DNA from 4 places in the Paenibacillus sp. FSL R7-0048 genome. Region 1 is predicted to be linked to each of the others. Evidence: riboswitches for the same ligand, from Rfam matches in the RefSeq annotation. Region 1 holds a riboswitch; each other region holds the start of a gene.
The links. A riboswitch is a leader RNA that binds a small molecule or an ion and turns the genes downstream of it on or off. The one in region 1 is predicted to bind thiamine pyrophosphate.

Region 1 (3,436 bases):
TATTCAGACATCCTTTTTAGCTTCTAGGCTTAATTAGCCTTGCTAGCCTTGTATTATTTTGAAACGTCAGCTCCAAAGTATTTCTCGGAAATTTTCAAGTACGTTCCATCACTTTTCATCTCTTTAATCGCATCACTGACCGCATTCACCAGCTCATCATTGCCTTTCAGGAATACCGCAGCACTTTGTGAGCCTTCAGGAATCTCATCAACCACTTTAATTTTTGCATCTGGTTTTTGTTTTTTCAGATCCAGATAAGACAAGCCATCATTCACAGTTGCATCAATACGTCCCGAAGTCAGCAGATCCATCGCTTGATTGAAACCGTCCGTAGCTACGATTTCAGCACCGTTCTCACGAGCGATGTCGGATAAGTTACTGGTCAGGGATTGTCCTGCTTTTTTACCCTTTAGATCAGCAAAGGTCTTAATATCCTCATTGTTTTCGCTCACGATCAATACTGCCTTGGATACAATATAGGGTTCAGAGAAATCATATTTCACTTTGCGATCTTCGTTAATGGAAACTTCATTAAAAATGACATCAAACCGTTTCGCATCCATCCCAGCAAAAATACCATCCCACTGAGTTTCAAAAAATTCAGCTTCAACACCTAAACGTTTGGCTACTTCTTCGGCAATTTCCACGTCAAAACCCGTCAATTTCCCCGCAGTGTCATGATAAGTAAAAGGTGCATAAGTCCCTTCTGTACCTATCCGCAATTTGCCGCTGGCCTTCACAGCCTCCAAACTGTTTTGCGCTGAAGATGCTGCTCCACCATTCGTTCCAGCTGTTGGTTCAGCAGCCGTATTGGTATTCGAATTATTGCCGCAAGCCGCTACAAGAACCACGGTTAACGCCAATATAATAGTTAAACTCCATTTTTTCATTATTAAATCCCCTCTCTCTATCCGGTTTTTTTCCGGTAAATTGAATAGTACACTGCCATCACATGATCGTCAATACTTTTTTCCGATTATATACATCGGAATTGTAATATTAACTAGATTTCTACTTATATCTTACCCAATCTTGGATTAATCCTTCACTTCTTTCTCTCTTTACTTCTCAGAAAGATATGGTATATTTATAAACAAATTAATATGGACCTGTTATTTCACTAGGGGAGTCGGCCGACTGAGACGGAGCTTCAAGCTCCGGACCCTTGGAACCTGATCTGGATCATACCAGCGGAGGGAAGTGGAGCAGAATTTTCATCAAGCATGTTAAGTGTTATTATGCAGAATGAACTTTTTGACCCATTCATTTCCTCTGGAAATGGATGGGTCTTTATTTGTTTAGACGCTCCACAAAAATATTAGGAGGTTAGATCATCACGACCATTTTATCTATTCAAGGCCTAACCTACTCTTTTCCGGAAACTGAACAACCCCCTGTATTCGCAAATCTATCCATGGATATCAGGCAAGGGGAATTCGTCTCCGTAGTAGGTGCTAGCGGATGCGGGAAAAGCACATTTTTCAAAACGGTTGCCGGTTTACTCGAACCTACTCATGGAAAAATAAAACTCCCTACGCTCCCCTCAACCGCTAGTCGTTTAGGTCAGATCGCTTATATGCCTCAGCAGGATTTATTGCTGCCTTGGAGAACAGTGCTCGACAACTGCCTTTTGCCCTGGGAGATCAAGCCCAGATTTAGTAAACAGAAAACGATCACTCAGATTCGGGAAATGTTGGCCCGCTTCGGCTTAACAGATGTAGAGAAGGCTTATCCCCATGAACTTTCGGGAGGTATGAAACAGCGAGTAGCATTTCTGCGCACCTTAGTGGCTGGAGGCGGAAGTGGTCTTATGCTGCTGGATGAGCCCTTTGGCGCTCTCGATGCCATGACCAAACGTGAGATACACCGTTGGCTGTTGAAGTTATGGGGTGAACTGAATCAGACGATTATGCTCATCACTCATGATCTGGAAGAAGCCCTATTGCTCAGTGACCGGATTTATTTATTATCTGGCGGTGCGCACAGCGAATTACAGGAGATCATTGTCGATCTACCAAAACCAAGACATTATAAGATGAACTATGAACCCCGGTTTATAGCACTACGGGCAGAGTTGGAGCGAAGATTGCATGCAACCTATACCTTTTAAAAAACATCTAGACAACTATGGTCCCTTCCTTCTTCTGGTACTGCTCATTCTTGTAATCTGGGAGTCAGCTGTTCGCCTTCACTTGATTCCAGCCTTTATTCTCCCTGCACCTTCATCTATTGGCATCGCATTGATCGAGCACAGGCAATTATTATTTGGACAGCATTTATTGGCGACGTTACAGGAGATACTGGTGGGTTTTGTCCTTTCTGTGATTTTTGGTGTATTGCTGGGCATTGGAATGTTCCTGTTTCGCCCCGTAGAAAAGGCCATCTATCCCTTCCTTATCATTAGCCAGACGGTCCCATTAATTGCGCTATCCCCCATTTTTATTATGTGGTTCGGATATACGCTGTGGAGCAAAGTGGCTGTGGTGTTTTTGACGGCTTTTTTTCCAGTCGTAGTGAGTACATATGATGGACTTCGTACAAGTGGCCAGACTTACAAGGACTTATTATTAACATTTGGTGCAAACCGCTGGCAGCTGCTTGTCAAAACCCAAATTCCACTGGCATTGCCTGCTTTTTTCTCTGGCTTAAAGCTGTCCATTGTATACTGCGTCATCGGAGCTACTATCGGGGAATGGCTCGGCGGCAGTAAAGGACTCGGTTACTTCAGCCGCAGAATGGCCGGAAATATGCAGAGCGATGAAATGTTTGCGGCTGTATTTCTGCTGTCCGCGCTTGGTGTTGTACTTTTTCTGGCGATAGCTTTACTCGAACAATTATTTTTAAAGAAAAGAGGATCTAACCAATGAATCAATTAAAATCCCCACAACGAGGACTTATTTCTGTATTTCTAGTATGCACACTTTTGCTCTTAAGCAGCTGCGGGAAGGCAGACAAGCTAAATAGCAACTCCCAAACCGGTTCCTCCAACACCGAAAATAAGCAGTCACACAAACTGACGATTATGCTTGATTGGTATCCCAATGTCGTTCATTCCTTTCTATACGCTGCGCAACAGCAAGGTTTTTTCCAAGAGGAAGGTTTGGATGTCGAGATCAAAATGCCTGCGGACAGCAATGACGCCCTAAAGCTTGTAGCAGCAAATCAAATTGATCTAGCGCTCAGCTATCAGCCTCAGGTACTTATGGCACGCGGCGAGAAAATTCCTGTACGTTCGATTGCAGCTATCGTGCGGCATCCACTGAATCATCTGATGGTTCCTCAGGCAGGCAGTATTCATAGTCCCAAAGAGCTCGCAGGAAAACAAATCGGCTATTCCTCCATTCCGCTCTATGAAGCAATGATTCGGACAATGATCCAGAGTGATGGAGGCGATCCTTCATCCGCCAAGCTGATTGACGTAGGTTTTGACCTTATC
Region 2 (3,436 bases), 730 kb from region 1:
CAATAAACAAGCTACAAAAACCTTACCCCCACAGGAGCAGCATCATCAGCCAGGGATTGAGAGTGAAATGACGCCGCTGCCCAAATACGAGCCGGCAAATTATAAAGCAGCAGGTAAACTGCAAGACAAGGCGGCGTTAATTACCGGTGGAGACAGCGGAATTGGGCGTGCAGTTGCTGTGCTTTTTGCTAAAGAAGGCGCTGATGTGGTCATTTCATATCTTAATGAACACTCAGATGCAGAGGAAACTAAACGTCAGGTCGAGCAGGAAGGCCGCAAATGTATCCTAATTCCAGGTGATATCGGTGACGAGAAATTCTGTAAGGATCTTATTAAACAGACGGTGGAGGGCTTAGGAAAGCTTGATATTCTCATCAATAACGCGGCAGAGCAACATCCGCAAGCTAAGATCGAGGATATTACTTCCGAGCAGCTTGAGCGTACTTTCCGTACGAATATATTTGCGATGTTCTATTTAACAAAAGCAGCTATGCCTCATTTAAAAGCAGGATCTACCATTATAAATACAACTTCAATTACCGCTTATCGCGGAAGCCCGCAGCTGCTGGACTATTCATCAACTAAAGGAGCTATTCTTAGCTTCACACGATCCTTGTCCACGAATCTGGCAGAGAAGGGCATACGGGTAAACGGTGTTGCTCCAGGTCCAATCTGGACACCGCTGATTCCCTCTACCTTTGATGCAAAACAGGTTAGCGAGTTTGGAGGTACACAGCCTATGAAACGGCCTGGACAACCAGAAGAGCTGGCACCAGCCTATGTATATCTGGCCTCTGACGATTCCAGTTATGTGACTGGACAGGTTATTCATGTAAATGGTGGCGAGGTAGTAAACGGTTAGATCAGAACAGCTAATGTGAATAAATGGGTGTATTTCAATAAAAAAATATGTTACTATAAACCACGTTAGCATTTTAAAATTGTATATTTATGTCACTAGGGGTGCCGATTGGCTGAGACGGAATGGATTTCCGGACCCTTTGAACCTGATCTGGTTAAGACCAGCGTAGGGAAGTGGAGAACGAATTTCTGTTGTCGGGCTATTTGTAGTGCCGTCTATATACAGATTCTGACTGCCTTCCTTACGGGGGGCAGTTTTTTTGTTTTTTACTGACCTACAGGGAAGTGAGAGAGGAGATCGTGATGTTGCAAGCTGAGATCCATCTAATATCAGACGGCAAGCTACAGCTGAGACATTTTGTTGAACTAGCTGTCACGGTGCAGATATGGGTCGATTATATTCACCTGAGAGATAAGCAATGTCCTGCACGCGAACTACTCGCTGCGGCACAGGAGCTGTTGGCTGCCGGTATGCCCGCTACCAAACTGATAATCAACGACCGAATAGATGTAGCCTTGGCAGCTGGTGCCGCGGGGGTTCAGTTGGCCTGGCACAGTCTGAGTCCGGGTACAGCCCGGCGAATTGCACCTCAGCTTCGGCTGGGGAGATCGGTTCATTCTCCGGAAGAAGCGGCGAATGCCTCAGAGCAGGGAGCTGATTATTGCTTGTTTGGTCATGTATTTCCCTCGGATAGCAAGTTAGGGCTGCCCGCACGTGGGTTAGAGCTGCTTGCAGAAACGGTGAAGACCAGCTCTATTCCTGTAATTGCTATTGGCGGAATTAGCCCCGCTAATGCGGCACAGATCATTAGACAAGGTGCGGCAGGAGTTGCTGTGATGTCCGGTATTTGCGGAGCGGATGATCCTTATGAGGCCGCCAAAGCTATTCATATGGCGGTTCATTCATGGCCTGGAGGTAACAGCATGGGCGAAGGGGGTGATTCAGAATGAAGCTGTTGATTAACGGGAAATCCGCAGAGTGTTCTGGTGGTATTCAAACTATAGCTGATTTGATCAGTCTTCCTGAGTGGTCGGGTCGTCTGATGATCATTGAGCTGAATGGAGAAATTGTCAGTAAGGAGAATTATGAAAGTACTGCTCTGAGCGAGGATGATCGTTTGGAACTGGTGCACTTTGTTGGTGGGGGTTGAGATGGAGCGGTATAGAATTTTGAGAAATTTATAAGAACCAAAGGGAGGTAATTTCATGCATGACCCGTTACATATTGGCGGCATCGAATTAACCAGTAGATTATTTATCGGAACCGGAAAATATAGCCGGAATACGCTGATCCCCGAAGTGATTGCTAGCTCTGGTTCTCAGGTGATTACTGTAGCGCTTCGCCGAGTGGACCCGCAAGGTGGAGCAGAAAATATCATGAACCACATTCCCGGCCACATGACTCTTCTGCCTAATACCTCAGGAGCGCGTACAGCGGAAGAGGCAGTCCGTATTGCAAGATTTGCAAGAGCTGCGGGACTGGGGAACTGGGTCAAGATCGAAGTGATCAATGATCAGAAATACCTGCTTCCAGATAATCTGGAGACCATACGAGCTACAGAGATTTTAGCAGCGGAGGGTTTTGTAGTATTGCCATATATGAGTCCGGACCTTTCGGCTGCTTTACGTCTGAGAGATGCCGGTGCTGCTGCTGTGATGCCGCTTGGTGCGCCGATCGGGACGAATCGCGGCCTGCGCACTAAGGAGCTTGTGCGTATTCTTATTGAAGAAGTGAATTTGCCGATTATTGTAGACGCCGGGATTGGCAAGCCCTCGGAAGCGGCGGAAGCAATGGAGATGGGGGCCGCTGCTGTTCTGCTTAATACGGCTATCGCAACGGCACGTAATCCGCTCGTCATGGCGGAAGCGTTCCGCGAGGCGATATCCGCTGGCCGCAAAGCTTATTTGGCAGGACTGGGTCCTGTAGAAGAAGTTGCTTTTGCTTCGTCACCGTTGACTGGATTTTTGAACTGAATTTGATAGGTCACGAAAGGAGGGAAGATTAGCATGAGCTTTTTTGACACACTGGCCCGCTTGGAGCAGTATCCTTATGAGCAGCTGTGGAAGGAGTTCCGGGAGGATGACGTTAAGCGGGCGCTTGGAAAAGACAAGCTGAACGAAAATGATTTGCTGGCATTGCTTTCTCCGGCAGCAACGCCGCTGCTAGAGGAGATGGCGTTGGCTGCACAGCGACTGACCCGTGCACATTTTGGTTATTCGATGCAGCTGTTCACACCGATGTATCTTGCGGATTTTTGTGTGAATCATTGTACCTACTGCAGCTTCAGCTCCATTTATGATTTTCCGCGCAAAAAGCTGTCCTTGGAGGAGGTCCGCAGGGAGGCTGAGAAGATTGCAGCTACAGGTCTGCGGCATATCCTCATTTTGACTGGTGAATCGCGCCGGGAGAATCCTGTCTCATATATTAAGGATTGCGTAGATGTACTCAGGGAATTTTTTTCCTCTGTCAGTATTGAGATAAATCCTCTATCAACTGCAGAATATAAAGAGCTTCTTCAAGCAGGGGTGGATGGATTAACACTATACCAAGAGGTGTACCACCAGGAGACTTACA
Region 3 (3,436 bases), 3.4 Mb from region 1:
CTTCCATTTCATCAACTCCTATCTATTCAAAGTATAAAAGAAGAAGCCGCCAATGACGACTTCTTTTAGATATTTCTTTTTAGCAGAAAAAGTTATCTATAAATGAGGCTCCCGCCTTGGAGAAACTCTTGCGCCTTCTCTTGCATTCCTGATTCAATTCTCGTCGTATTCCGGATATTATGAGAGATCTTCATACTGCAAAATTTCGGCCCGCACATGGAACAGAAATGAGCTGTTTTAGCGCCTTCCGCAGGCAATGTCTCATCATGATATTCGAGCGCTCGCTCAGGATCTAACGATAAATGAAATTGATCACGCCAACGAAATTCAAAACGGGCTTTCGAAAGAGCATTATCCCGGTCTTGTGCTCCTTTATGCCCTTTCGCCAAATCTGCGGCATGAGCCGCTATTTTATAAGTAATGACCCCTATACGTACATCTTCCTTATTAGGCAGGCCAAGATGTTCCTTCGGAGTTACGTAACATAACATAGCTGTACCGAACCAACCAATCATCGCTGCACCTATAGCAGAGGTAATATGATCATAACCAGGCGCAATATCTGTAGTCAGTGGACCTAATGTATAAAAAGGGGCTTCGTTACAAGTTTCAAGTTGCTTATCCATATTCTCTTTAATCAAGTGCATCGGCACATGTCCTGGACCCTCTACCATCACCTGTACATCATGACTCCAAGCTATAGCTGTTAATTCACCTAACGTCTCTAACTCGGCAAATTGTGCTTCATCATTCGCATCAGCAATCGAACCCGGACGTAATCCATCGCCTAGGGAAAAAGAAACATCGTACAGCTTCATGATTTCACATATCTCTTCAAAATGTGTATATAAAAAGTTCTCTTGATGATGCGCAAGACACCATGCCGCCATGATGGAGCCACCTCTTGAAACAATGCCTGTCATACGTTGTGCAGTCAACGGGATATAACGAAGCAGAACCCCCGCATGAATGGTAAAATAATCAACCCCTTGCTCCGCTTGCTCAATGAGCGTATCACGGTATACTTCCCACGTTAAATCTTCCGCTTTCCCATTCACTTTTTCCAACGCTTGATAGATAGGCACCGTTCCAATAGGAACAGGAGAATTACGGATGATCCACTCGCGTGTCGTATGAATGTTTTTACCTGTTGAGAGATCCATTATATTATCTGCACCCCAGCGGGTGGCCCATCTCATCTTCTCTACCTCTTCCTCTATGGATGAGGATACTGCGGAATTTCCTATATTGGCATTGATCTTCACTAAAAAATTGCGTCCAATAATCATTGGTTCACTCTCTGGATGATTGATATTCGCTGGAATGATGGCGCGGCCGCGGGCTACTTCATCTCTTACAAATTCCGGTGCCACATTCTCACGAATCGCAACGTATTCCATTTCCGAAGTAATAATCCCTTTGCGTGCATAATGCATTTGAGAGACATTACGCCCCTTTTTCGCTCGCAAAGGTTTTCTATGGAGCGCTGGAAACACTTCCGCCACAGCTTTTCCCGTTGCATTCCCGTTATCTTCAGGCTTCACGGTTCTTCCTTCGTACGCTTCCGCATCCCCTCGTTCCTCAATCCAGCTTAGACGATTGGGCTCTAACCCCTGACGAATATCAGTATGAATATTAGCATCCGTGTAAGCCCCGCTTGTGTCATAGACATGAATTGGGGCATTCTCCTCTTCGCCGTCTATGCCCGCAGTTGGACTAAGTGAGATCTCCCGCATAGGCACCTGAATATCAGGCCGTGAACCCTTTACATACACTTTTTGACTTGCTGGAAAAGCTGATAGATTGATTGGATCGTTGTTCAATTCGCTTGTCATCTCAATTCCTCCTATAAGGTGATTTGATCAAGCGGAGACGGTCTACTCCCCACACATAGAAAAGGCCACATCTGTATAAGATGCGGCCTTAGAGTAGACAAATAGAAATAGAGCTCCATTTCCTCCGCTGGCATTATCCAGATCAGGTTTGACGGTCGATAGTTATAACTATCCTCTCAGCCTGGTTCCACCAAGCTCCCGTGACTATATAATTGCTACTTCAAAGTATAACCGAAAAGAGAGAATTATCCAAATCTACTCAAATGTGAGATCAATGTATACGTTAGTTTAACACCAATACCCCAAATCCTTCCAGAAGAACCTCGCCCGACAATGTTGTGCCGCTCAGTAAATCTGTTTTGGTCTCATGAAGATGGATCGTGACAGGAGTCTCACTATAATTAAGCAAAAAAGCATAACTGGAAGAAGCTCCGGTACGGACTTGCAGTTCTACCTCTTCTGGGAGCTCCAGCCAATCTGCTGGCGATTGTAGATCAATTAAATTTATGATCTCAGCCGCTGCCTGTTCATTAAATACGGCTCCGTAATACCAAACCTCACCCTTGCCGCGACGATTTCTAGTTACCGCCGGTTTTCCCGCATAATAATCAGAGGCGTAAACCGCCATCACTTCAACCGAAGCTTCCTCTATTTTGAGAATATCATTAAAGTCATCTGCTCCTGTAACGACTTCAGTCACGCCCGACCAGCTAATTGTTGTTGGCTGACGACTGCCCTTAACCATTGTGAATTCTTCAACTGTGATCCCGCATAGATCCTTAGCAGCACCTGGGAAAGGACGCATATAACATTGACCGCGCTCATCCTTATAGCCGGTTCTACAGCCGAAGATCAGTTTGCCGCCTTGCTGAACATATTCATCCAGCAGTGCTGCTGTCTCATCTGTCATAATCGCTGGGTGAGGATAGATAAGCACGTCGTACCTTGCAAGCTCCTCCAGCGTTGTTTTTTTGCGTAAATAGAGTACTTCATTCGGGATATGCTTCCGCTGAAGCGCCTTGTACCACTCCTTATTGCTCTTCCACATAAACGGGCCATGCCAAACATCGTATTCTCCATCCCACTCATTGTCATAATCACGAACAATAGCAATGTTAGCCTGATTACGAGTACCGACAAACGCATGACCTGCTGCTGCCAGCTCCTGACCGATCTGCCCCGCTTCCCGCACTCTCCGGTTAGGCTGATTATGATAGTCATTGATTCCATGCCAATAAATTTCATTGCCCATCGTAGCTGTCCGCCAGCGGAAATATAACACCATATCTGCTCCATGAGCGATCGACTGATAAGTCCATAACCGCATCTGCCCGGGCTTTGGAGAAGGCATATCCATCCGGTTCACCCAGCCACCCGGGCCCGACTGCTGCTCCATAATGCAGAAATTCGGGGATATCGAACGAACAACAGATAACGACAGTCCCCAGCCTCTATCATTCAGCGGATTCCGCTCATTCGGGTCATAAAAAATAGTAGAGAACTGAGGATAGGAATCATAGCTGAAGAAATCCAACAGTTCATCCGTCATTTCATGGCTATCGAGATGCCCGAACAGACCGTTCGTGGTTACCCACTGCTTA
Region 4 (3,436 bases), 2.5 Mb from region 1:
CTTTTCAGCTTGGATTCGTGACGATACGTGTCCAGCTGGAGGGGGATTCAATTCCCTTTAGTATTGCCCTAGAATTCGCAGATCGTTTCCGTGCGCTAGAGAATACCTTCATACAGGATGATTACACTTATATTCATTGCGGGGAACAGACCTATGAGATGGTAGAGGATTTTGTCTTCCGAAATTTGGTGGATGGACTGGAGCCATATCTGGATCAATCGGATATCAATGGGGCTTATTTCGAGACCCTTCCTTTTTTCGTAGATGAAAGAATGCAGGTGCAAGCTTTTTATGGCTTTCAGAATGAAGAAAGCTCTGATGAGATTAGTGTAAATCTGCGCTATCGTGCCTCACAGCTTGATGGAATTGATCTGAACGGAAAGCCCTATGCCAGTGCCAGCGATCCAGCATATATTGCGAACTATTGTCATGAACACTCCTATAATCGCTGGGGTCCAGACACGTATTATATGATGAATGAGCAGACCTTTTGCTGCATGACCCGCGCTGAACAGGAGATTGCTGTTAGTCTAGCCAACCAGATGTACGGGCAATATTATTACGGATTTTTACTCAATATTTTCCACAAAATCGTTCTGCTAAAGCTAGCCAATATGCACTCCCGACTTCGGATTAATCATGATTATGAGGAAATAGACAATCTAATCTACTCCATTAATAAGTTCTCGGCAAAGTTCTACTTCTTGGAGTTGATTTCCCAGTCGCAGGGCCGGGAGATATTTCTTCAGCTGCGTAAAGTATACGGAAACGACGCTTTGTTCGAGGAAGTGAAAGAAACTTTAAATGACCTGTTTCAGTATCAGGATAAGTTTCAATCCAAGCGACGGGATAATCTGCTGATGATTCTTACTGTATTTACGGTAGTAAGCGGGATTTACGGCATGAATCAGGTCATTGACGATCTGGATGGAAAGATTCAATGGAGTAAAATGATTGGTTATTCTCCCTTTGAATTTCTTGCCCTCTTCGTGATCATGAGCGGGATTCTGATCAGCGTTGTCCTCACGCTAGGGGCGCTGGTTAGTGAGCTTAAACGGCGTCACCGCAAAAAATATAAAGATCTAGACTAGCAAAAAAGAAACTACTGGATTGGAAAAATTCAGGAGTGCACTACTAGACATTCCGAGTACAGCCGTCTATAATACACCGTATGCGAGAAATATAAGATATAAAGTATGGGTACAAAACTTATACTTACTTATATTGCACATAGAAATACCCGTTAACTTCATAGAACCAGGGGTGCTGGAATTGGCCGGCTGAGATTGTATCCCACAAGATACTGACCCTTATACCTGATCTGGATAATGCCAGCGTAGGAATCGCCAATTGGTTCTGGTCCCTGTGACCTTAACTAACCTTGCGCCAAGCCAGCGTCCCGATCACTCGGGGCGCTTTTTTTGTAAGATCACTAAAAGATGTAGAAAAACGTACATACTACACTTTACGGTTCATGTTGTGAAGACGGGATTCTTGTAACCTTAAAGGAGAGAAGAAGACATGCACCTTAAAAAAGCACTTACGTTGTGCCTCACCTGTGTACTCATTCTTGCCATTGCCGGATGCGGCAGCAACAATGGGAATACAGCCGGAAACAAAGCAAATGCTACTGATCCAACTGCTTCGGCTGGGACGGATGCTCCAAAAGAGCTCACCAAAGTTAAAGTCGCACTCGACTGGACACCGAACACGAATCATACCGGTCTATACGTAGCTAAGGATCTTGGTTACTACGCTGAAGAAGGTCTGGACGTCGAAATCGTTCAGCCAGGCGCAGCGGGTTCTGATACTATGGTTACCTCTGGCGAAGCCGCTTTTGGCATCAGCGCCCAAGAAGGATTAACGCTAGCCCGTCTACAAGGCGTGCCCCTTGTCTCGATAGCAGCTATTATTCAGCATAATACGTCGGGATTCGCTGCTCCAGTAGATCGCAATATTAAATCACCAAAGGATTTCGAAGGTAAAACCTACGGAGGCTGGGGCTCACCGGCCGAAGAAGCAGCCATGAAAGCTATCATGGATCCTGAAGGTGGCGATGTGAAAAAGGTGAAGCTGATCAGTATCGGTGAAGCTGATTATTTTACCGCCATCAAACGTGACATTGATTTCGCCTGGATTTTCTACGCTTGGACTGGTGTTGAGGCTGAGTTACGTGGCGAGCCATTGGATATGCTGTACTTAAAGGATTATGCGCCGCAGCTCGATTATTACACGCCTGTGCTGACGACGAGTGAGAAGCAAATTGCAGATCATCCTGATCTGGTGAAGGCCTTCATGAAAGCCACATCAAAAGGTTATCAATATGCCATAGATCATCCGGAAGAGGCTGCCGGTATGTTATCGAAGGCCGTTCCTGACCTGGACGCCGACCTTGTCCTAGCTAGCCAAAAATGGCTTAGCCCAAAATACAAGGACGATGCTGCCCGCTGGGGCGAGCAAAAAACCGAGGTCTGGCAAAATTACGGCGACTGGATGTATGATCTGAAGTTGCTGGATAAACCGCTGGATGCTGCTAGTGCATTCAGTAATGATTTTTTACCGGCGGAGTAAACAACAATTGTAATGAATTACTTCGTTATCAAAGTTGGCTTTTTGAACTTACCTTATAAAATGAGAGGATTGATTATTGTGGCTAACACCCTACTAAGCATTCAAGTAATTCCAAAAACTCCGAACAACGAGGATTCCATCCCATACGTAGATAAAGCGATTGAGGTCATTCAGAAATCCGGTGTTAAACATCAAGTGAATCCGCTGGAAACCACAATGGAAGGTGAGCTTAGCGAGCTGCTGGAGGTTGTGCGTCAGATGCAGGAGGCGTTGATCGAAGCAGGCAGTCCAAGCGTAATTTCGCAGATCAAAATCGCTCATAATCCTAACGGAATCAGCATGGATAAATTGACGGAGAAATATCGGCCGTGAGATCGACCTGGAAGCTAATATGGCCGCCCCTTGTGGCGGTCGTCTTCTTTTTAACCGTATGGCAGCTATCTGTATCTGTATTTCATATTGAATCCTGGATTCTGCCGAGTCCTGCTGATATTGCTCGTGAATCCACCAGTAACGCTTCTGGTCTTTGGGCTCATACGATGGCTACGCTGCGGCTCACTTTAATTGGTTTTCCCATTGGTACGGGGGTAGGCCTGATCGTTGCTTTGCTTTTGCATCTTTTGCCTTGGGCTAGACGGGCTTTTTATCCACTTATTATTCTGAGTCAAAATGTTCCCTCCATCGCGCTCGGACCCCTGCTCATTATCTGGTTCGGCTTTGGTCTTTTGCCCAAAATCGTGCTGATTACACTAGTATGTTTCTTCCCGGTAGCTGTCGCTGCGATGGGCGGTCTGGCCCAAAGTGATCAGGTCATGATGAATTATATGAAAATGGCTGGCGCAAGCAAGTGGCAAATTTTCACCAA

Region 2: linked by a shared signal. The riboswitch ahead of NSQ91_RS09930 (thiamine phosphate synthase) and the one ahead of NSQ91_RS13225 (ABC transporter ATP-binding protein) in region 1 are both predicted to bind thiamine pyrophosphate.
Region 3: linked by a shared signal. The riboswitch ahead of thiC (phosphomethylpyrimidine synthase ThiC) and the one ahead of NSQ91_RS13225 (ABC transporter ATP-binding protein) in region 1 are both predicted to bind thiamine pyrophosphate.
Region 4: linked by a shared signal. The riboswitch ahead of NSQ91_RS02195 (ABC transporter substrate-binding protein) and the one ahead of NSQ91_RS13225 (ABC transporter ATP-binding protein) in region 1 are both predicted to bind thiamine pyrophosphate.

The regions. Positions count from the first base shown of each region.
Region 1 is NZ_JBBORF010000001.1:3,017,411-3,020,846, reverse strand. It holds gene NSQ91_RS13230 (amino acid ABC transporter substrate-binding protein) at 54-890, opposite strand; TPP riboswitch at 1,113-1,216, shown strand; gene NSQ91_RS13225 (ABC transporter ATP-binding protein) at 1,415-2,110, shown strand; gene NSQ91_RS13220 (ABC transporter permease) at 2,091-2,867, shown strand; gene NSQ91_RS13215 (ABC transporter substrate-binding protein) at 2,864-3,436, shown strand, end outside.
Region 2 is NZ_JBBORF010000001.1:2,284,936-2,288,371, forward strand. It holds gene NSQ91_RS09925 (SDR family oxidoreductase) at 1-862, shown strand, start outside; TPP riboswitch at 950-1,051, shown strand; gene NSQ91_RS09930 (thiamine phosphate synthase) at 1,165-1,812, shown strand; gene thiS (sulfur carrier protein ThiS) at 1,809-2,012, shown strand; gene NSQ91_RS09940 (thiazole synthase) at 2,068-2,835, shown strand; gene thiH (2-iminoacetate synthase ThiH) at 2,869-3,436, shown strand, end outside.
Region 3 is NZ_JBBORF010000001.1:6,407,023-6,410,458, forward strand. It holds gene NSQ91_RS28290 (phosphotransferase) at 1-7, opposite strand, end outside; gene thiC (phosphomethylpyrimidine synthase ThiC) at 93-1,835, opposite strand; TPP riboswitch at 1,938-2,047, opposite strand; gene NSQ91_RS28300 (beta-galactosidase) at 2,119-3,436, opposite strand, start outside.
Region 4 is NZ_JBBORF010000001.1:498,686-502,121, reverse strand. It holds gene NSQ91_RS02200 (hypothetical protein) at 1-1,091, shown strand, start outside; TPP riboswitch at 1,250-1,360, shown strand; gene NSQ91_RS02195 (ABC transporter substrate-binding protein) at 1,522-2,571, shown strand; gene NSQ91_RS02190 (thiamine-binding protein) at 2,650-2,943, shown strand; gene NSQ91_RS02185 (ABC transporter permease) at 2,940-3,436, shown strand, end outside.